One region of the Dendrosporobacter sp. 1207_IL3150 genome, then DNA from elsewhere that is predicted to be linked to it. Evidence: riboswitches for the same ligand, from Rfam matches in the RefSeq annotation. Region 1 holds a riboswitch; the other holds the start of a gene.
The links. Region 1 has a riboswitch for glycine ahead of gcvT (glycine cleavage system aminomethyltransferase GcvT). Riboswitches for the same ligand answer to the same signal wherever they lie in the genome.
Positions count from the first base shown of each region.

Region 2: another riboswitch for glycine. It lies ahead of V6C17_RS13940 (ABC transporter substrate-binding protein); the one in region 1 lies ahead of gcvT (glycine cleavage system aminomethyltransferase GcvT).

Region 1 covers NZ_JBAIYU010000019.1:59,348-70,188, forward strand. Annotated here, with positions in the region: gene rpoN (RNA polymerase factor sigma-54) at 1-289, shown strand, start outside; gene V6C17_RS11030 (GDSL-type esterase/lipase family protein) at 375-1,640, shown strand; gene V6C17_RS11035 (C-GCAxxG-C-C family (seleno)protein) at 1,685-2,116, opposite strand; gene V6C17_RS11040 (VOC family protein) at 2,330-2,737, shown strand; gene V6C17_RS11045 (ferritin family protein) at 2,861-3,409, opposite strand; gene V6C17_RS11050 (bile acid:sodium symporter family protein) at 3,656-4,618, opposite strand; gene xth (exodeoxyribonuclease III) at 4,864-5,652, shown strand; glycine riboswitch at 5,769-5,857, shown strand; gene gcvT (glycine cleavage system aminomethyltransferase GcvT) at 6,113-7,216, shown strand; gene gcvH (glycine cleavage system protein GcvH) at 7,252-7,641, shown strand; gene gcvPA (aminomethyl-transferring glycine dehydrogenase subunit GcvPA) at 7,644-8,990, shown strand; gene gcvPB (aminomethyl-transferring glycine dehydrogenase subunit GcvPB) at 8,987-10,438, shown strand; gene V6C17_RS11080 (radical SAM protein) at 10,426-10,841, shown strand, end outside.
Region 2 covers NZ_JBAIYU010000030.1:143,865-154,705, forward strand. Annotated here, with positions in the region: gene V6C17_RS13895 (NADH peroxidase) at 137-679, shown strand; gene V6C17_RS13900 (DUF1540 domain-containing protein) at 693-1,013, shown strand; gene V6C17_RS13905 (S-layer homology domain-containing protein) at 1,304-2,680, shown strand; gene V6C17_RS13910 (GDYXXLXY domain-containing protein) at 2,881-3,432, opposite strand; gene V6C17_RS13915 (DUF2157 domain-containing protein) at 3,422-4,726, opposite strand; gene V6C17_RS13920 (TerC family protein) at 4,903-5,559, shown strand; gene V6C17_RS13925 (hypothetical protein) at 5,913-6,860, shown strand; gene V6C17_RS13930 (YadA C-terminal domain-containing protein) at 6,939-7,874, shown strand; gene V6C17_RS13935 (DUF6941 family protein) at 8,074-8,574, shown strand; glycine riboswitch at 8,728-8,829, shown strand; gene V6C17_RS13940 (ABC transporter substrate-binding protein) at 8,996-10,162, shown strand; gene V6C17_RS13945 (TapB family protein) at 10,319-10,841, shown strand, end outside.

The sequences.
Region 1 (10,841 bases):
TGTAGCTAATAAATATATTGATACACCCCATGGAGTTTTAAGTATGCGCACTTTTTTTGCAAATCGTGTCAATGTTTCAAGCGGCGAAGAATTTATTGCCTCAAACATAAAAAAGGAAATCCAAAGTCTTATTAGGCAGGAAAATTGCTTAAATCCTCTAAGTGACCAGGCGGTTAGCGAATTACTGACTAAACAAGGAATAACTATTTCTCGTCGTACGGTGACTAAATATCGTGAGGAAATGGGGATCGCATCCTCGACAAAGCGAAAACGGTATGATGGTCCTTGAGGGGTTATACTATTTTTCCCAAAAGGGTTTTGGCTAGTCAAGGCAGAAACTGTTATTGAAACTTATTATCAATATAGGAGTTAATATGTTTAAAATAGCTTTACGTGTTTTGATATGCTTGTCGGTCATTCTTTTCTCTTATCATATTGAATTTAAAGCTACTCAGGCTTCTAAAATTGAGGGGGCTAGTAAAGTTCGCTTATCGTGGAGCGCAGTTCCAGATGCAGTGATGTATGAGTTTATAGTTATCAGCAAATCATCAGATAAAGGGCGAAAGACACTTAAAACTGAGACTATAATCACATATAGTGATATATATGCACCAGGGGTTGAAGTTGAATTGGCGACTATTAATGCTGATCCTAAGACGCTTTGGTGGCAGGTTCGGGCACTTAACTCAGACAAAAAACCAATTTCCAGTTTTAGCTCGCCTCGACGATTGAATGATGGTGAACCTGATCCGTCCTCGCCGTTAGCGACCGCCAGGCTGGAAAGCTTCCCTGCCGCTAAACTTTACCAGGCATATTCTTGGATACCTGTATTAGGTGCTGATTCTTATGAAGTACAGATTTTGTCTGCAAAGCAGATGGATCATACGCCTGAAGTTATAAAAAGCTTAACTGTAAGTGGTGGTCGTTCCTTTGACTTATATGACGAGACTGCCTATACACAGGAGGGTGCTTACTGGTGGCGGGTACAAGCCAAGGATAGCAGTGGTAATCCAGTTGGAAATTGGTCGGAAGCTTTACCATTTACAGTAAAGCATGGTGGTTTTAAAGTAGCAGCTTTCGGTGACAGCATTACTCACGGCGGTGGTGCTATATCAAACCCGCCAAGCGATCCGGCTTATGACTGGACAACTTATACAGGGTTTCCTGTGAAAAATTTGGGTCATAGCGGAGACACAACCTCAATGATGAATACTAGGTTTGAAAAAGAAGTATTACCTTTTGCTCCAAAATTGCTTGTAGTTATGGGCGGTATTAATGATCTGCGCGGGGGTGCTGCCGCTGAGGATGTAATTAATAACTTGCGTGAAATTAAGGAAAAATGTCAGGAGCATGGTATTACTCCGATATTTGCTACTGTAACTCCGGTGAATCCGGATGTTATAAAAAAAGTTTTTAACCAGGAGACTGAGGCTAGCTGGCAAAGTGAACGGATTAAGGTTAACAACTGGATTAAAGATCAAGAGTTTTATGTGGACGTTGCCCCATTATTGACTGGACCTGATGGCTTACTACCTCATCTAGCAGCGGCAGATGGTTTACACCCCGATACAAAGGGAAAGGCGCAAATTGGTAAGAAAATAGGTCGCTATCTTAAAAAAAACTTTGGTGAAAATATATAATAAAAAATGCCTAAGAGCCCAGTCAGGGATCTTAGGCATTTCTTTTAGATGACGGCTTTACAGGGGGCACTTTGGCCGTTTTCACGTTCAATAATTCTATCAAGCACTTTTGCAGCAGTTGCGATTACATTGCGGCATTTCAATTCTTCAGTTCTATAACGAGCTTTAAGCGGTCCGCAGTTTATTTCACCCATTTCCTTTCGATAGGTAGAAAATAATTCTAGTGAGAGAGCTTTTATTTTAGTGCTTTCATGGGCATTGTTTTTTACATATAGACTGCTTAGAACCATTACGGCTGCGGTTAATGCGCCACATACACTGCCGATTGCCATACCGCCGCCAAAACCTGCTGATAATTTTAATGTTTCATGACTAAACCCAAGATTGTACGCTTGGTTAGCACCGTACAAAATTTTTTCAGCACAATTAAAATCTTCCTTATCGCCAAAACCTTCGTTAATAAGCTCGTAAAGCATCAGAAATTCCCTCCAATAAAGTTTTTAATTGTAACTATTCTAAAAGCGTAATAAATTAATTCGTGGTTTTAAGATGATTTACCTACCTATATTTAAAAAATGATTAATAGAATAGAATAAGTTAGCAAATTATATTATTAGTGGCAGGTGTTTTATTGATAAATCTCGAATTTAGAAGATACTATAATACTATAGGTATGGGGTAGATAGGTTATGAAGATAAAACGTATCGATGCAACGATTAGTACGGAAAAGCTAAAAGAATCAAAAAATTTTTATATGACTCATTTCGGATTTAATCTTGTATATGAAAGTGACTGGTATATAGAGCTTTTGTCACCTAGCCTTGAAGCCGGAATAAGCTTTACTTTGCCGCAGCGTGAAGAAGGTGAATTTTTTAACGGCCGAGGGCTGATTTTATCTTTTGAAGTAGAAGATGTTGATGCTGAATATTTGAGGCTTAAAAAGGCAGGGCTGAATATATATCAGGAAATGCAGGATAAGCCATGGGGTGAACGCAGTTTTGTAGTCAATGACCCCAACAGGGTTCATATCTATATTTACAAATCAATACCAGCTACACCTGAGTACCAGAAAATTTATGACTCTTTCAAAAAATAATTACTGGACAATGTTAAGGCGTACAGCAGGGCTGTACGCCTTAGTTTACGTAGACAAACAATACGGCTTACATAAAAATAAAAAACAAGCTTCACTTTGCGGTGAAGCTTGTTTGCTGGTGATTTATTTGCTGAAATATCTTTCTAGAAGACCTTTGAAGGCAGCGCCATGGCGGGCTTCATCCTTACACATTTCATGAACTGTATCATGAATTGCATCAAGGCCTAGTTCTTTAGCGCGCTTAGCCAAATCTAACTTACCTTTACATGCGCCGTATTCTGCCTCTACTCTTAATTCAAGGTTCTTTTTAGTACATGCATTTACTACTTCACCAAGAAGCTCAGCGAATTTTGCTGCATGTTCAGCTTCCTCAATAGCGATTCTTTTATATGCTTCAGCAACTTCAGGATAACCTTCTCTGTCAGCCTGACGGCTCATAGCTAAGTACATACCTACCTCGGTACATTCACCCATAAAATTCATTTTTAAGCCTTCAATTACTTCCTCATCTATACCTGCCGCAACACCAATGCGATGTTCATCAGCCCAATTAAGTTCTCTTGTTGACTGTTCAATAAATTTGCCCGCTGGAGCCTTACATTGTGGACAAGCGCCTGGCGCAGTGTCTCCTTGGTGTGCATACCCACAGATTGTGCAAATAAAGTTTTTCATTATATCTCCCCCTATTTAATAATTATTATTAATAGATAATAATAATCTAATTCCTAATTAATAATATACAAGATGTTCATTGGAAAATCAAGCAAATTTTTTTAAAAAAATTAGTTTTTGTTAGACTTTTAATCTTACGCTTGACCAAGTACACTTATTCTTAGGAGTTTTAAACAAAGGACCAGAGTATACATCAGTTGTTTTGGCGATGTATACTCTGGTCCTTTTACTCGTTTATGTAGTTTTTCATGTGATGTGAGATTTCTTTGTGAAGTAATTGTAGATATGCGGTATAATCGTCGCAAGCGGTTGTTGATACAAGATTGAGAGGGTTATGGGGATGGCTACTGCTGGCGGAAAATAAGATAAAGCTAATACCAGCCCGCAAGCATTATTCCTGATACCGACATTGTATATCATAGTGAGAACGGATTCTTTTGAGCGGTCCTTTAAGACGTAAGAACCTAGATAGCCAACAAAGTAACCTGTTGAAACAATTAATAAGGTTACAAGCATAGTTTTAAGTATTGATAAATCCCAGACAATCTGTGGGGCTACTAATGATGCATTTATTAAAATAACAAGCATTAAGGATAGCTTAGAGGTCGCCCCGCCGATGTTTTTAGTGAAGTTTGCCACACGTCCGTCAGTGGCATCATGAAGGAGCATACCGGCGATACTTGGCAAGGTTACCATCAGTGAGAGGTCTAAAATCATTTTGACGTAATTTATTTCGACAGTTTGCCCAATAACCATATTAAAGAAAAGCGGCAGGACCAAAGGCACTACGATTGTATCCAGGGTTACTGCAACAAGGGACACAGCTAAATTTCCTTTTACTAAGGCGGTCCAAATGACTGATGTAACACCAATCGGTATAGATGCGCCAATTAGATAACCGATACGAATAAAGGGTTCGTCCGGGTAGAATATGATACCGGCTAACCATGCTGTCAGTGGTGTTACAAAATGTACTAAGACTAAAATCCAAAGTGGTATCAATGGTTTACTTAGTACTTTGATAAATTCTTTGAAACTTGTTCCTAGTGCGGTAACGAAAGTCATGTAGGCAAAAAAAGCAACTACTAAATACCTTATTAAAGGAGTATCAGGAATTTTCAAAATAAATCCTAAGAACAGACCGGATAATACTACTAAGAACATTTTTCGTCCCAACCAATTGTTTAACGAAGAAAAGAAAGCAGACATATAAAGACCCCCAAAAATTAGTACAGCCCTCCTCAAAGGAGGGCTGATTTCAATATACCGCTATGAAAATAGGACTCGCTTCGCAAAGTTCGGCATAAGTCGTGTTTTCTTTATATTAATTATACGCCAGAGTTCCTAAAAAGACCAAAGACTAAAATCTACACTAAATGCCGAAAAAAAGGGTTTTGAGCTTAATATGAGTATAATTTATAACTCAAGCAAAGTTTTAGGTAAGGAGTAGTAAAATGAATGATACATGGAAAATAGCGACATATAATGTAAACTCAATAAGAGCAAGAATGCCTATTTTACTGGAGTGGTTAGAAAGGGTACAGCCTGATGTAGTTGCACTTCAGGAAACAAAGGTTCAAGATGATAAGTTTCCGGTAGACGAACTAAAAGCGGTCGGCTATTACTCTGTATTCAAGGGGCAAAAATCCTATAATGGCGTTGCAATACTTACTAAATCAGAGCCAACTGTTATTAGTTATGGCCTGAACGAATTGGAGTATTCAAATGAGGCGCGATTGATTTCCGTAAAAGTTGATAATGTGAATATTATTAATACCTATGTACCACAAGGAAGAGATGTTTCAAGTGATCATTTTCAGCATAAGCTGGCGTGGCTTCAGCGACTGAGTGAATATATCAGCCATAATTATCAGCCTAATGAGCCGGTAATTTGGTTGGGTGACTTTAATATTGCCCCGGATAATCGTGATGTACATGCGCCGGAAAAGCTGTTTGGTTCTGTAGGATTTCATCCAGAAGAGCATAACTTATTAGAAATAATGCGTAACTGGGGACTTAATGATATCTTTCGTCAGCACGTAACTGACGATGGTCACTTTACATTTTGGGACTATCGTGTACCTAATGGCTTTAAAAGAAAGCTAGGGTGGAGGATCGATCATATTTGGGCTACAAAAACTATAGCGGAACGGTCGCTGCGGGCCTGGATTGATACCGAAATGCGTCAAGCTGAAAAGCCATCCGACCATGCACCGTTTATTGCCGAATTTGAAAGAATGTAATTAGTGCGTTGAAAGATAATCTTTTATAAATTTTGCGAATCTTCGTGGAGCAAGGTTCATACACTTTACAAGAGGGTTATTGCAACGATTTTTAAAATAATAAAATACAGCTTAGGATGATGGCTATGGGAGAGAACGCTGTGCGGCGCCGAAGGAGCAAGACTTCTTTGTCCAAACTCTCAGGCAAAAGAACCGTAGCCGGACTAGACTCTGGAGAGAATGCACTAAATGGTGCATCACCGAAGGGGAGCCCGTTGCGGGCGAAACTTTCAGGTATAAGTGACAGAGACAAAGAAGGTTATTTGCCTTTTATGTCTCTGTTTTTTATTATACGATAAGCAAGTATAAAACTTTCTTACATGCATAAGGAGATAAGTATCGACTTCCGCTGTCGCTAAGGCTCGGCGCAAGCCGAGTTTTCTTTACATGAAACTTGCTTTTTCAAGGGAGGATGGTGTAAATGCAAGGAAAACAAACACCGCTGTATGATGCGCATCTTAGCTATGGTGGCAAGATTATTGATTTTGGAGGGTGGATGCTGCCGGTACAATATCAGGGGATTTTAGACGAACATCGAGCAGTTAGAGAAAGAGCAGGCTTGTTTGATGTATCACACATGGGAGAGATATTAGTTCAAGGTGAAGATGCTGAAGCCTTTCTGCAAATGTTAGTTACTAATGATGTAACTAACATTACTGACAATCAAGCACTGTATACCCCTATGTGCTACCCTGATGGTGGAACTGTGGATGATTTGCTCATTTACAGATACTCTGCACACAAATATCTGCTAGTAATTAATGCTGCTAATATTTATAAGGATTGGGAATGGTTGCAGTCACAGAAAACAAATTTTAAAGTAGTACTTGATAATCTATCCTCAGAAATAGCCCAACTTGCAATTCAGGGACCACTGTCTTGCTCTATTTTATCAAACGTAACAACCGAAGCACTTAAAGAACTACGTTATTACCATTTTATCGCTAATGCGGATGTGTGTGGCAAAACAGTTTTACTGTCCAGGACCGGCTATACTGGTGAGGATGGATTCGAGATTTACTGCAAGCCTGAAGATAGCAATGAGATATGGGAGAAGCTGCTAAAGGCTGGCCGAGAGTATGGTCTTGTACCGGCAGGGTTGGGGTGTCGTGATACCTTGCGCTTTGAGGCGTGCCTTCCATTATACGGGCATGAACTATCTGCACTAATTTCCCCGCTAGAAGCTGGATTAGGACGATTTATAAAATTCAAAAAATCAAATTTTACCGGTAAAGACGCACTGTTAAAACAAAAGGAAGCTGGATTAAATCGCAAAATTATAGCATTTACTGTTTCAGGAAGAGGAATAGCTAGAGCGGGATACCCGATTAATGCTGCTGGAAATAACATTGGAGTTGTAACATCTGGCTCTTATTCTCCAACCCTAGATAAAAATTTGGGGCTAGGTCTAATAAACACAGTCTACTCTCAAGTTGGTAAATCAATCGAGATCGAAATTCGTGGAAAAAATGTCTCAGCTGAGGTAGTTGCTAAGCCTTTTTATTCTAGACCTTTAAATCCTTAAAGATACAATTTTATTGATAGGGAGGAGAAATAAGAATGGAAATCTTGCATGAGCTTAGGTACACAAAAAATCATGAATGGGTGAAAGTAGAAGGCGATCGTGCAACTGTGGGGATTACAGACTTTGCTCAAGGCCAGCTTGGTGACGTTGTTTTTGTGGAAGTTCCTGCTGCTTTTACCAGTGTTAGCGCAGGCCAATCATTTTCAGTTGTTGAGTCCGTTAAGGCTGTTTCGGATATCTACGCACCAGTTTCAGGCGTAATTATCGAAGTTAATGATGCTTTAAACGATAAACCGGAGGCTATAAATGAAAGTCCTTATGGCGAAGGCTGGATTGCGGTTATTGAGCTGAATAATCCATCAGAGCTAGATGATTTGCTGGAAGCTGCTGAATATCAAAAACTTATTGAAGAAGGAGGCCATTAAATATGGCACGAAGTTATTTGCCGCATACCGAAAATGATATCAAGGCAATGTTGGCAGAAATCGGAGTGCAGTCTATTCAAGACTTATTTAATGATATTCCATCAGATATAAAGTTGAAAAAGCCGTTGGACTTACCACGTGCCTTAGCCGAGTCCGAGTTGGTAGCTCACTTACGGTCTTTAGCCTCCAGTAATGCAAATCTCCAAGATTACAGTTGTTTTTTAGGGGCTGGTGCATACGATCACTATATACCTAGTGTTGTTGATCATATAATAGGCAGATCAGAATTCTATACAGCATATACGCAGTATCAGCCTGAGATAGCACAAGGGTATTTGCAGGCTCTTTGGGAATACCAGAGTATGATATGCTCGATAACCGGAATGGAAGCAGCTAATGCTTCATTATATGACGGCAGTACGGCTATCGCAGAAGCAGCTATGATGGCTTGCAGTACCTTAAAGCGTAAAGAAATAGTTGTTGCAAGTAGTTTAAATCCTAATTATCGCGCAGTACTTAAAACATACGGTAAAGATTTGGAATTTAAAATAAACGAAGTAAGTTTTAGTAATGGCATAGTAGATTCGGAAAGTCTAGATAAGTTCATTAGTAAGAATACCGCAGCTGTTATTGTCCAACATCCAAATTTTTTCGGGTGTGTTGAGGATATAGAAAGTTTGAGTAATCATGCGCATAGTGTCGGAGCTTATTTAATAGTTGCGGCTAATCCCATTTCATTAGGACTGCTAGAAGCGCCGGGGTATTTGGGAGCAGATATTGTAGTAGGAGAAGGGCAGGCTTTAGGCCTTCCAACTGCATTCGGGGGACCATATCTGGGTTTCTTCGCAACTACTGAGAAGCTCATTAGGAAAATGCCTGGTCGGATTGTGGGCCAAACTTCAGATTTTGAAGGTAACCGTGGGTTTGTTCTTACACTGCAGGCCCGAGAGCAGCATATAAGACGTGAAAAGGCTAACTCAAATATTTGCTCTAATGAAGCATTATGTGCTTTAGGAGCAGCAGTTTATCTAAGTACGCTTGGTAGAAAAGGATTTAGGGAAATAGCTGAATTATGTTTGCAAAAGGCTCATTATGCCAGTCGGCGATTAAGTGAGTTAAACGGCTGTGAACTTGTTTTCTCAGCTCCATTTTTCAATGAATTTGTAATTAAGTTAAATAAGCCAGTGAAACAAGTCAATAAATCATTACTGTCTGAGCGGATAATTGGTGGGTTTGATCTAAGTGAACACTACCCTGAGTTATCTAACTCCATGCTGCTATGTGTAACAGAAAAGCGTTCTAAATCCGAGATTGATAAGCTTGCTAATGTATTGGGGGCGATACTGTGAGAGAAAGTAAAGCCTTAATTTTTGAGTTAAGCAAACCAGGACGTAAGGCAATTGATTTACCGGATGCTGATGTTCCAACAGAATCAATTGAATCATTAATTCCTGCTAATTACTTGCGTAAATCTGATGTTGAGTTTCCAGAGGTTAGTCAGCCTGACTTAATTCGCCATTATACTGGGTTGTCAACGCGCAATTTTGGCGTGGACTCGGGATTTTATCCGCTAGGTTCTTGTACAATGAAATATAATCCCAAGGTTAATGAAGATATCAGTCGCTTGGCTGGGCTTAACAACATTCATCCACTTCAGGATAGTGATTCAGTCCAAGGGGCGCTAGAAATGCTGTATTTTATGGAAAAGTATTTATGCGAAATCGCAGGTATGGATGCTATAACCATGCAGCCAGTTGCTGGTGCTCATGGAGAGTTAACAGGTTTAAAACTTATAAGTGCTTATCATCGACAGCGCGGTGAATTTCGCGATAAAGTGATTGTCCCAGATTCAGCTCACGGCACTAATCCAGCCTCAGCCACAGTGTGCGGTCTAAAGACGGTTGAAATAAAATCAAATAGTGATGGTTCTGTAAACCTTGATGCGTTAAGAACAGCTGTTGGTACCGATACAGCTGCGTTAATGCTGACAAATCCAAGTACCCTTGGACTTTTTGAAAGCAATATACAAGAAATTGCTAAAATCGTTCATGAAGCAGGCGGGCTACTTTATTATGATGGCGCTAACGCTAATGCGATAATGGGCATTACTAGGCCCGGCGATATGGGGTTTGATGTTGTCCACTTTAACTTACATAAGACTTTTAGCACCCCTCACGGCGGTGGTGGTCCTGGAGCAGGACCAGTAGGTGTAAAAAAGGAACTTGTACCCTTCTTACCAGTACCAATAATTACCTATGCTGGCGGTAAATATAACCTTGATTATGATCGTCCGAAATCTATCGGTAAGGTACATGCATTTTATGGAAATTTTGGCGTGATCTTGCGGGCATATGCTTATATCAGAGCGATGGGATCTGACGGTTTGAGGCAGGCAAGTGAGTGTGCTGTCCTAAGTGCTAATTATTGTTTCAGTAAATTAAAAAATCTCTATCATACACCGTTTAATCGATTTTGTATGCATGAATGTGTACTTACTTCATTAAACCAGCGGAAATACGATGTAAAGACTCTAGACATTGCAAAACGATTATTAGACTATGGTTATCATCCACCAACGATTTATTTCCCGCTTATTGTTGATGAGGCTCTTATGATAGAGCCAACTGAAACAGAAAGTAAGGAAACTTTAGATAGTTTTATCGATGTTATGTGTAAAATTGCTGAAGAATGTGTGAAAAATTCGACTAGAGTTAAGGCATCTCCATGTAATACTGTTGTCGGGAGACTTGATGAGGCGACGGCAGCACGTAAGCCGGTGGTTCGATGGAAAATTTAGAGACTCAGGTTTTAAGAGCTTGGAATGTAAGAAATGAATTTTTTCCGCCTGAGATATGTTTTGTTAGTCCGACGAAAACCAAGGCTATAAGTGTAACAGGAGATAGATGCGAACAAAACTGCAGCCATTGCGGCGGACATTATCTTAAAAATATGAAATCGTTAACACAATTGACAGAGGACGATATTAATGCCTCCAGTTGGTTAATTAGCGGCGGGTGTACGACTGAAGGTAAAGTGCCAATTTATCCTTATATAAAAGATTTGGCCGAGAGAAAAAGGACCAAGCGGTTTAACGTTCATACAGGACTAGTAACTCATGATGAAATACTTAATCTAAGTGCAATTGCGGATACTGTTTCATTTGATTTTATAGGTGATAACCAAACGATTCGCGAGGTGCT
Region 2 (10,841 bases), on a different contig from region 1:
CATTGAGGAAACTTCCTCAATGCTTTTTGTTGTTTAGTATCTCGTATGTAAACTCCATTTTTATGTATTAAACATAAATGAAAATCCAACAATATCTTAGTAGATAGTAGTATTAATTTTAGTTTGGAGGATCGCGATGAAAAAGTTTGTTTGTACAGTCTGTGGATATATCCATCAAGGAGAAGAAGCACCGGAAAAGTGTCCAGTATGTAAGGCTAGTCAATCTCATTTTAAAGAAATGACAGGTGAATTAGCTTGGGCAGACGAGCATAGAATTGGCATTGTTAAAGATGTTCCGGTAGAAATCCTAGAGGGATTACGTGCCAATTTCGTCGGCGAATGTACGGAAGTAGGAATGTATTTAGCTATGTCGCGTCAGGCAGACAGACAAGGCTATCCAGAGGTAGCAGAAGCTTATAAGAGAATTGCCTTTGAAGAAGCCGAACATGCTGCTAAGTTTGCAGAGATTTTAGGTGAAGTTGTAGTTGCTGATACCAAAGCTAATCTTAGTGCAAGAGTGGAAGCAGAGTACGGTGCGTGCGATGGCAAAAAGAAACTTGCAACTATGGCTAAGCAGCATAATCTAGATGCTATTCACGATACAGTTCACGAGATGTGCAAAGATGAAGCAAGACATGGGTGTGCATTCAAGGGCTTGCTTGATAGATATTTCAAATAGAGGAGGATGTAAAATGAATAGGATTAATTGCAATGTAACTAGTTGTTCGCACAATAAATCGCGTGTATGCTATGCCAATTGTGTTGATATAGTTGGAAGTTCGGCTAAAGAAGAACATAATACTAGCTGCGGTGCTTTTCTGGACAGATCAGTTTATTCTGAGCTGACGAATAACGTATTAAGTTCAGGCTCCTGTGATTGCTTAAAGTGTACTGTAGATACCTGTTCCTATAATAGTAATCACTTGTGTACGCTAGAAAGTATTCAGGTTAATGGTGACGGATCAGATTATTACACTCATACCGAGTGCTCAAGTTTCAAACTTAGAAGATAGCTAGAAAATGGTCTTACCCGCTGCTTAGTGTGGTAAGACCATTTCCTATTGCCTGCATAAAAATATGTAATAAATTTCTAAAATAACTTGAAAGACAAGCAGGAAAAATGACAAAAGTCGCCAATAATTATTCTGTCATATTAATTAAACTTAACAATGAATAACAATTTATTAGCAATACTAATATATTTATAAGCATATGTGGTTATTCCAAGCTTGTCTTATTGTCGGTAATAGGATAACGATGTTTACTAGTATGATAGATTAGAATTACATTGGAGGACTTAACGTTGAAAAAATCGATGAAAACCTTTCTGTTAACTAGTACGTTAACACTCGCGCTGACATGTACAACGTATGCAGCAAACACTTCTTTTAGTGATGTACCAGTTAAGCATTGGGCCTATGATGCGGTTACAAAATTAGCTAAGGCCGGGCTGGTTGACGGTTCCCAAGATGGAACTTTCCGAGGCGATAGAGCTATGAGCCGTTATGAAATGGCTATTCTTGTATCTAAAACTATGGATAAGTATGAAAAGGCTGACGCGGACCAAAAAGTAATTATCGATCAGCTTTCCGCTGAATTTGCCTCCGAGCTAAATAAGCTGGGCGCACGAGTGGCTAAGGTAGAATCCAAGACTAACACTTGGGTGAGTGGTGAAACTCGTATACGCTTTATGGGAGACAGCCCAAGCTCAGATATGCCAGCTAAGCTGTCCCACTCCGATCAGTTTGACTTCAGACAGCGCATTACATTCCGTGGCAATATAAATGAAGACTGGTCATGGACTGGAAGACTTGCAACCAACGGGCACACTCGTTTCGGTGAATATGATTCAACTGGTTCTGATGCCAAATTAGATCAAATGAATGTTACAGCTAAGAATGTACTAGGTCTAGATTCTGTTCGTATCGGCCGTTCAGCCCTGGATTTCTTCAGCCATGGCATGATAGGAGGTCCTGGTAATAAAGACGGTATTTTGATTGTCAATAAATTTGGAGATACCAAGTTCAGTGCTTGGACAGGCAATATTAGGCCAAATAGCGCTAGTGATAATAATGGCTTTACATCAGCACAATTAGACTGGAAAGTAAATAAAGTTAATTTGAAAACAGGATACTATTGGGGAGACGTAAAAGGGGATTCAACCAACCTTAATGTCGCAGCAGGCAATAGCTTTACTAGCTCTAAGGGTTACTTGGTAGGCTTTGACACTAGGATCGGAGATTTGCTAGTCTTTGGTGATTTTGTTGGATCTAAACTAGATGGAGCAAATGGTTTAAATGATGATCCAAATGCGTGGATGGTTCAGCTTACTAATAGTAAAACAGCTCCTGTAGCATATCAGGTAATGGGTATAGTAAATCCTACTAAAAAAGGTACAGACGCTTGGATGGCGCAATATCGCAGCATTGATCCAGGTGCTTTTGCTCCTGGCTCAGGTAACTTTGATACAGTTGCCGTATCAAATATGGGAGCTTATAACTTCTTTACAAAAGGCAGTGACAATGTAGAAGCACTCTTCTGGGCATATTCAAAAGTTGTTGCTAAAAATGTTGTATTCTCTCTTGAATATCAAGACCTAAAAATCAAGGACAAATCAGTAACAGCAATTAGTGAAGGTAAAAATAAAACATACCAAGCTAAAATCGAGATGTTTTATTAATAGATAAAAATTAATTATTTAAAGTAAATAAGCCTTGTAATCATTATAAATAATAAAACACCACCGATAATTTGATATCTTCGGTGGTGTTTCTATTTTTTCTATTATCTGTATTTACAAAAAATAGTTTAGGTCATCGTAGGAGATGAAGACTATTGAAATTGCAGATTTAGAATACTTTGTTAAATATAAGCCAGCCCTTATTTCGTATTTGAATTCCGCAAATATTCCCTAAGATTTTTATTGCCTAAATAGAGCTCTTCGATTACACCATAACCGTCTTTTAGCCGGACTGCTGCAACACTAGTTCTTCCTGCATTATTAAGATAAGCAGCTTCAGCCTCTGAGGCTATTTCCTCAGGCAGATAATAACGGCGAAACGGTAATTGTACATGGGCTGTATCTCCTTCGGTATGATTTACCCTTACTTTGAGGTATTGATAATCTGAAGGCTTTTCAGCACGTACCCCGCTGATGAAAGCTTTTCCCTCGGTATTAACGCTAATAACAGCATAAGCAGATTGACCGTATTTTAGATCAGAGTTATCGTCAATTGGGGCAGTTGCCTCACGAAATCTAAGATCAATATATCGTCCTTTGAATGCATCAAACGGATCTATGGGTTCTGTTTCCCAATAAAAGCGCTGGCCCGTTTGGAGGATGTTTTCCCAGTGCCATGCCATATAGAGTGGTGTGGCGATTTGGGCAAATACAACAAGAATAAAAATTAAGAGGATTTTGTTATTTTTCATTAGTGTCACCCGCTTCGTTTGCATTCCTGCGAACCATCAGAAGGTTTGCTGTCAGGAAGGCTACACCAAGTATTACGAAAGCTATTCCTCTAATTACAAAACTAAAATTCATATCGAGAAAGCGAGTAACTATTAATAAAGCAATCATAAGCATACCAATGTTGGCGACACCGATGCTATGCTTGCGAAAGCCGATACTAATAACAATTATGCTTAAATATAACATGTAGGCATTCATTAGAAGCGTTGCACTAATGCCGGTTGCATCATAGAAATGCAGGAGATATGCAATGCCGATAAGTATTGGTGCTAACGCAAAAGGAACATTATTACCATCAGGCTTTTTCAGTGTAAGCAGAAAAGTCCAAATGGTAAGTATGCCTATTGCAAAAAGTATCGGGATATCATATTTTAGAACAGCGGATTCCAAAGTTAGGTTATTCCAGAAGTTATTAGATGTCATGAGAAAAATTAGTCCGCTAGTACCAGTCAGGCCAGTTACCTTAAAAGGTGATAGCGAATGTTCCCTGATATTCGGTGATAATAAAATGCCGATATTATAATTTAAAGCCGTTAGCAAAGCAAAAATAAGTGGACCCAGCTTATCTATATAAGTGCCGAATGTTACAGCAAAGAAGACATAAAAGCAAATATTAAAGATCCAAGATAATATTAGTGCAGCATTAGAATAAATTGCTTCACTAAACTTGATCCGGTAGTAAGGAAAAACTGCTGCAAGCAATGCCCAGCTAAGCATTTTATCAAAATGGTAATAGCCGTTCGAAGCCCAGAAGGTAATGCCGACTAAATATAACCCAGCAAGTATATTTGCTTTTAGCAAATATACCATCGGTAGTGATAGTAACATCCAAGTTAGTAAAAAGGCGTCGGTATCTTCGGTGAGATGATACGTTTGCCCAACTAGTGCTATTGCCGCACCTATAGCTAGCATGTGGAAGACTGCCGATGATTCGCGCCAAACTACGCTTTCACGCCTAAAATATAGGGCAAATCCAGAAATAAACTGTGCTAATATTATTAGACTAATTGATATAAGCAGGCGCGTCAGCTTAGTTAGTTCATCCCAGTTATGGGCTAAGATCAGAATAATACCTAGACCAACAAAAATAACACCCAAAATACCAAAGACTAGAAGAAACGATTTGGAGCTTGATGTATTTTGGATAGGCCCATAATGGCTTTTTATTCTTTCGGCTGCTTCAGCTGATAGTATTCCTTTGGCAGTAAGCTCCGGCAGTTGCTGATATAACCAGGATACAGCTTTTTTATTCATTTGCAACCTCCCCGAATAAAAGATTGTTTTTAAATTAAAGAATTATAATTATATAATAATCTAATTGCTACGTATGTTAAAGCGATTTAATGGACAATTTATGCAAATTCGTTTAGTGAACCTTTAGGATAGAATGTCCCACTTTTGGTCGATACTATTCTGGGAGGTATCGATCAATGCCTGAAACTAACTTTTTAACTGGATTATTAACTATTGTAGTACTTGACCTTGTGCTGGCGGGTGATAATGCTGTAGTTATAGCCTTGGCATCACGTAACTTACCAGTCGAACTAAGAAAAAAAGCAATATACTGGGGAACATTTGGAGCCATTGCAATCCGTGCGGCAATGACGCTTATAGCCGTGTGGCTGCTGCAGATTCCTTACTTGCAGGCAATTGGAGGATTGCTCTTGATACCAGTTGCTCTAAAGCTTTTAAGCCAAGAGGATTCAGAAGAAAACGTCAATTCCTGTGACAATTTTTGGGGAGCAATAAAAACCATAATTATAGCAGACGCAATTATGGGTGTAGATAATGTTTTAGCTATCGCTGGCGCATCACATGGAAATATGACCTTAGTAATATTAGGCTTACTTATCAGTGTTCCAATCGTAGTTTGGGGAAGTAAGTTTATATCAGATATGATGGTAAAATACCCAACGCTCATTTATGCTGGAGCTGCGATCTTAGCATGGACGGCAGGGGGAATGATTATGAACGACCGCATAGTTGGAACATATTTAAGAGATATCTATTTGGCTACAAGTTGGCTTGTCCCGCTTGCTGTCACTGTATTTGTTTTAGCAGTTGGCAGAAGAAGGGCTAAAGCATAGTAAATAATCACGGGATCACCGTTAAGGTGGTTCTTTTTTATTTGCGAAAAAACAGAGAAATTAGGCGCACAAATTTGGAAATACAAAAATCTTAAAAAACATAATAAAAATGGAATAAAAACTTCCTATTATGGATAATATTGGAACGAGGGATTGTACAGCTTTATAAATTGAGATTTCATTGGCTTAAGTAGGTGTGTCAGGGGTCAACGTACAAGCGAGATTTTCCTCATTAGTATGCACTAATAGATTGCACTATTTAATAACGGGGGTGAGCAGCTTTTAAAGCAGCTTAGTATTTTTAGATTAGACAGGCATTCTATCCCAAAAATTAAATTTATGGAGGTATTAAAATGAAAAAAAGTTCAAAAAAAGCAGCTCTAGCTGTAGCTGCAATGTTGGTAGGTTCAGTTTTCTGCACACCGGTGTTTGCAGGAACTGTAAATGGTACTGGCGCGATTGTTAAACACGGGAGTTACAATAATACTGTAAATAACAATATTGGCGCAATAATTCAACCTGGCACAAACTCAGGCATGAGCAACAGTTATAATGTTATTGGCATTGGCGCAAATCTCACTAACGGTGTATATGGTAATAATGTTTATCAAAATTTAGGGACTTTTGTTGGTGCATATTCCAGTCCTACAGCAACCGGAACCGGCGCACTTATTCAGAATGGGGCATATAATAATACGGTTTATGGAAATACTGGTACGCAATTAATGGGCGGTCACCATATTACAGCCACAGGAACCGGCGCTATTGTTGATCATGGCAGCTATTCCAATACCGTTTATAATAATCTTGGAGCTAACGTTCTTGGCGGAGGAACTGGCTTCGGTTCTAATGATACGGTTAGTGTTAAAGTATTTGGAACTGGTGCTCTTATTGATAGGGGTAGCTACTCGAATACTGTTCGCGACAATATTGGTGCTGTTGAAGATGCCACAACTGCCGCATGGGTACCGTACAGTCAAGGACCAGTGGCACCAAAGGTTTTTGATTCCGTTACCGGCACCGGCGCTATTGTAAGTAACGGAAGCTATGGCAATAATGTATACAGTAATATCGGTGCAATTATGAAAACAAAGGATGGCCATGCTGTAATCGACGTTACGGGTGCTATTGTTGATCATGGCAGTTATTCAAATACAGTGTATCAGAACCTTGGTGCTATAGTAACAAGTGCTAACTGGGCAACTGTTACTGGAGCAGGAGCAATTGTAGATTTTGGAAGCTACCAGAATAACGTTCATGATAATACTGGGAATCAAGTAGGTACTGTAGCTCAAAACTAGTAGTCATATTTGCAATGGAGCAATTCAACGTTAGAGAGGAAGTCACACTCTAACGTTGAAATTTAACTGGAGGACTGTATGAGCCGTTATAAGGGAAATTTGTTGTATGTGATAGTTACGTTGGCTAGTGTGTTGACTTTTATACCTAATAATGTATGGGCAGATACTCCATCAAACCAAACTGGTCCAATCAATCTTAGTATAAACGTTAACAATAATGTAGGTACACAGGTTGTCGGCGGAGAAAATCTGAATCTTGGCGTTGGGGCAGTAGTTTCAGTAGCGCTTGGCGATTCTAATACCGCTGTGGCAACAGGAATACAGGTAAATTCGCAAGATCCAACGGCAGATTACAATGTCGGCATTGGATCGGTATCAAGTGGTGGTGGGAACAATGCTACAGGAGCTTGGACAACGGCAATCGGATATGGTAATACTGCGTTAGGTGCCGGTGCAACTGCAACTGCAGGAGTTGGAAGTACAGCCTTAGGTGCATATTCCTACGCTTATGCACCCGGTAGTGTTGCACTGGGAGCAGGATCTATCGCCGATCGTCCGGATACCGTATCTGTCGGCCATCCAGGATACGAACGTCAAATTACTAATGTTGCACCAGGCTACTACGACACCGACGCAGTTAACATGAGTCAGTTAAGATCTCTAGACAGCAAAGTAGAACGGGTGGGAGCAATGGCGTTTGCGTTATCTGCTTTAGCCCCTATGCCTTATGATCCAAAAGATCCTACTCAATATTCAGCAGGCATTGGAACCTATAATGGCGAAGGCGCAATAGCGCTTGGTGTATATCATTATTCCAAACCAACCGTGATGTACAATGCAGCTATTGCAATGAGCGGAGATGGTTGGGAAAAGTCAGCTCGTGCTGGTATTACTTGGCGGACTGGTGGTGCCAAACCTAAGGTGTTAGTACCTGCTGTTTCACCTATTAAGCCTGAAGAAAAAAATGATATTGTTTCAAAAGTAAATAAAATACTAGCTGAGTATGAGAAGTAATGATAATTCGGCTGAGAGGCGAAGGAATGGAAGTGTTCCTTTGACTCTCAGCCGAATTTATATTATAAAGTTCAAGTAATAGAACTAAGTGCGCTTTTTGCCAATATATGAAATAATATGTTCTGTTAAAATTAGCAGGAAATATTTGTAAACAGGGGGAATTTTCTAGTTATATCCTATTTGCAGGAGGTTTTTAAAATTGCGTCGAAGAAGGGCTTTCTTTGTATTAATAGTTATAATCACCTTATTATGCTCATCTCATGCTTACGCTGGCATCAAAGTAACCAGTGGTGATAAGCCTGTTTTTATTTCAAGTCATATGATGGGAACAGAGGTTATCCGTGAACGTAACGGGATGGCATCTCTAAGTGGGTTAATTACAGGATTTGGCGTTTCCCAATTTCCTTTCCAGGTTAGATTTAAAACGCTAACAAACTTCATAGGTACGGCCCGATATGATTCTCCAATAAGCTCATTGGTTTTGACAGATGAAACAGGCAAAGAAACAGTAGCAAGATATGATTTTAATATGTTCTTGGACAGACCTGGGGCCACGTATTCTCAGGTGATTGACTGGAAGGTTACCTTTAAATCCGAGGGGTTCTATGCTTACAATGTATTTGTAGATGGAACTCTTGTAGGTTACTATCCTTTCTATGTATGGACAAACGGCATTAATATAAATCAACTTCCTAGATAAGATTAAGTTTTGAATGGTAATTTATACTTGACATACACTATAAATAGTATTATTATATAAATGTACTAAAAATTTAATACTAGTGTCCGTGTGAAGTTTGCGGAAAACACGCTATATCCACGTAAAGAGGATTTTAAGGCGACTACCGTAAATGGATGGAACTCTGGAGAGCCCCTGTCAGCAGGGCGCCGAAGGTGCAAATCGGTATAGAATTATACTGGTGAAACTCTCAGGCAAAAGGACAGAGCATGTTGGTATATTGCAATTCATATTGCATTTTATGTACCTACTTGTTGTTCTTCAGAGTCAAATCATATGATTTGACTCTTTTAGTTTTTTAGGACGGATTACTAGAGAATGCAATCATTTGTAATGACTGGTATGATCGGTCGTGATGTAGTGAAAAAAAGGGGAGAGTTTTATGAGAAAAAGTAGCTTTAAAATGGTTTCAGTATTGATGGCAGTGTTATTAATGGCAGGTGTCTTGGCAGGGTGCGGCGGTACAGCATCTAACGACATCAAAATTGGTATTCTTAGTGAAATGACTGGTGGTAACGCGACGTTTGGTAACTCTATGGCTAACGGAGCGAAAATGGCAATAAAAGAAGCTAATGCTAAGGGTGGTCTCTTAGGCAAGCAAATTACAGCTGTAATTGCTGATAATAAAAGCGAGCCTTCAGAGTCTGCAAATGCTATGACCAAACTTGCAACTCAAGATAAAGTAGTTGCGGTAACTGGTGTTTTCTCCAGCTCTAACGCAATCGCTGCTTCAAGCGTAGCTGAAGCTAGCAAAGCTCCGTTTTTGGCGGTTGGTGCAACTAATCCTAAAGTAACTGTTGACGAAAAAACCGGCAAAGTAAAAGACTATACTTTTAGGGTATGTTTCATCGATCCTTTCCAAGGTACAGTTGGAGCAAACTTTGTCCTAAATACTTTGAAGTTACAAAAAGCTGCTGTCTTAATTGATAATAGCAGTGATTATAGCAAGGGATTATCTGCATTCTTTAAAGATGCTTTCACTAAAGGCGGCGGAAGTATCTTAACTGAAGAAGCTTACTTACAAAAAGACCAGGACTTCAAAACTGTTTTAACAAAGGTCAAGGCTTCAAATCCTGAAGTCATATACGTACCTGGCTATTATGAAGAAGTAGGAAAAATTGTTAAGCAGGCGCGTGAGCTTGGCATTACAGCTCCAATCGTTGGTGGAGATGGATGGGATTCTCCTAAACTCGTTGAGGTGGCATCAGCAGCAGCCTTAAACAACACCTATTTTACTAATCATTACTCGGTAGATGACACCAGCCCAATATCTAAGGCATTCGTAGACGCATATAAGAAAGAATATGGACAAGCACCTGATGCCATGGCTGTACTTGGTTATGATGCAGCAAATGTTCTTATCGATGCAATAAAACGTGCTAATAGTACTGAGTCTGGCAAAATTCGTGAGGCTCTTGCCGCAACTAAAGACTATCCGGCAGTTACTGGCGCAACAACATTAAATACTACTCATGACGCAGTTAAAAGCGCAGTTATAATTGAGATGGTAGATGGTAAGCAAACTTTTAAAGCAACTGTTAAACCTTAATTATTTTTGAAGTATTGTTTAGCTAAAAAGACCTGAATCTTCAATATTGAAGATTCAGGTCTTTAGTTATATAGATAAAAATAGGGAAGGATAACAATTAAGAAATAAATGTGAACTTTTTGCTATATTAAAACAAAAACAAGGAGCGAGAAAAATATGCCAAAGTATCTAGCAATGATCGTGCTTACACTTGTTTTACTTGGATGCAATAAGATTCCTGATTCAAGTATGAGCCAATCGCAAGAGGTCATCAACGACGTAACTAAATACTTTCCAGCTAAAATTCACAGTACTTGGATATATCAAGGCGAAGGCAATGAATATGCAAGTTTTAGCCGTAAAATAGTAGCTTTGAACAATAATAGAATTCAAGTTATCGAAAATAATGGTGGGACCCAACAGACGATGGTATTTAAAATTTCGTCAGATGAGATTAAAAGAACGTTTTTTCTCCCGGAATTCTATACAGAAAGCACTATATTAGATGAGCCGGATAACGCTTCTGAGATGATATTGAAAGCCCCCTTAAGTAAAAATGCAGTGTGGGAAGATTCTATTTCACGCCGGCAAGTAGTAAGTGTCAACGAACAGGTTACAGTTCCTGCTGGTCATTTTAGTAATGTCATTATGATTAAAATTACGTCAATAAAAGAGCAAGTGAACGATAGTCAATTATTTG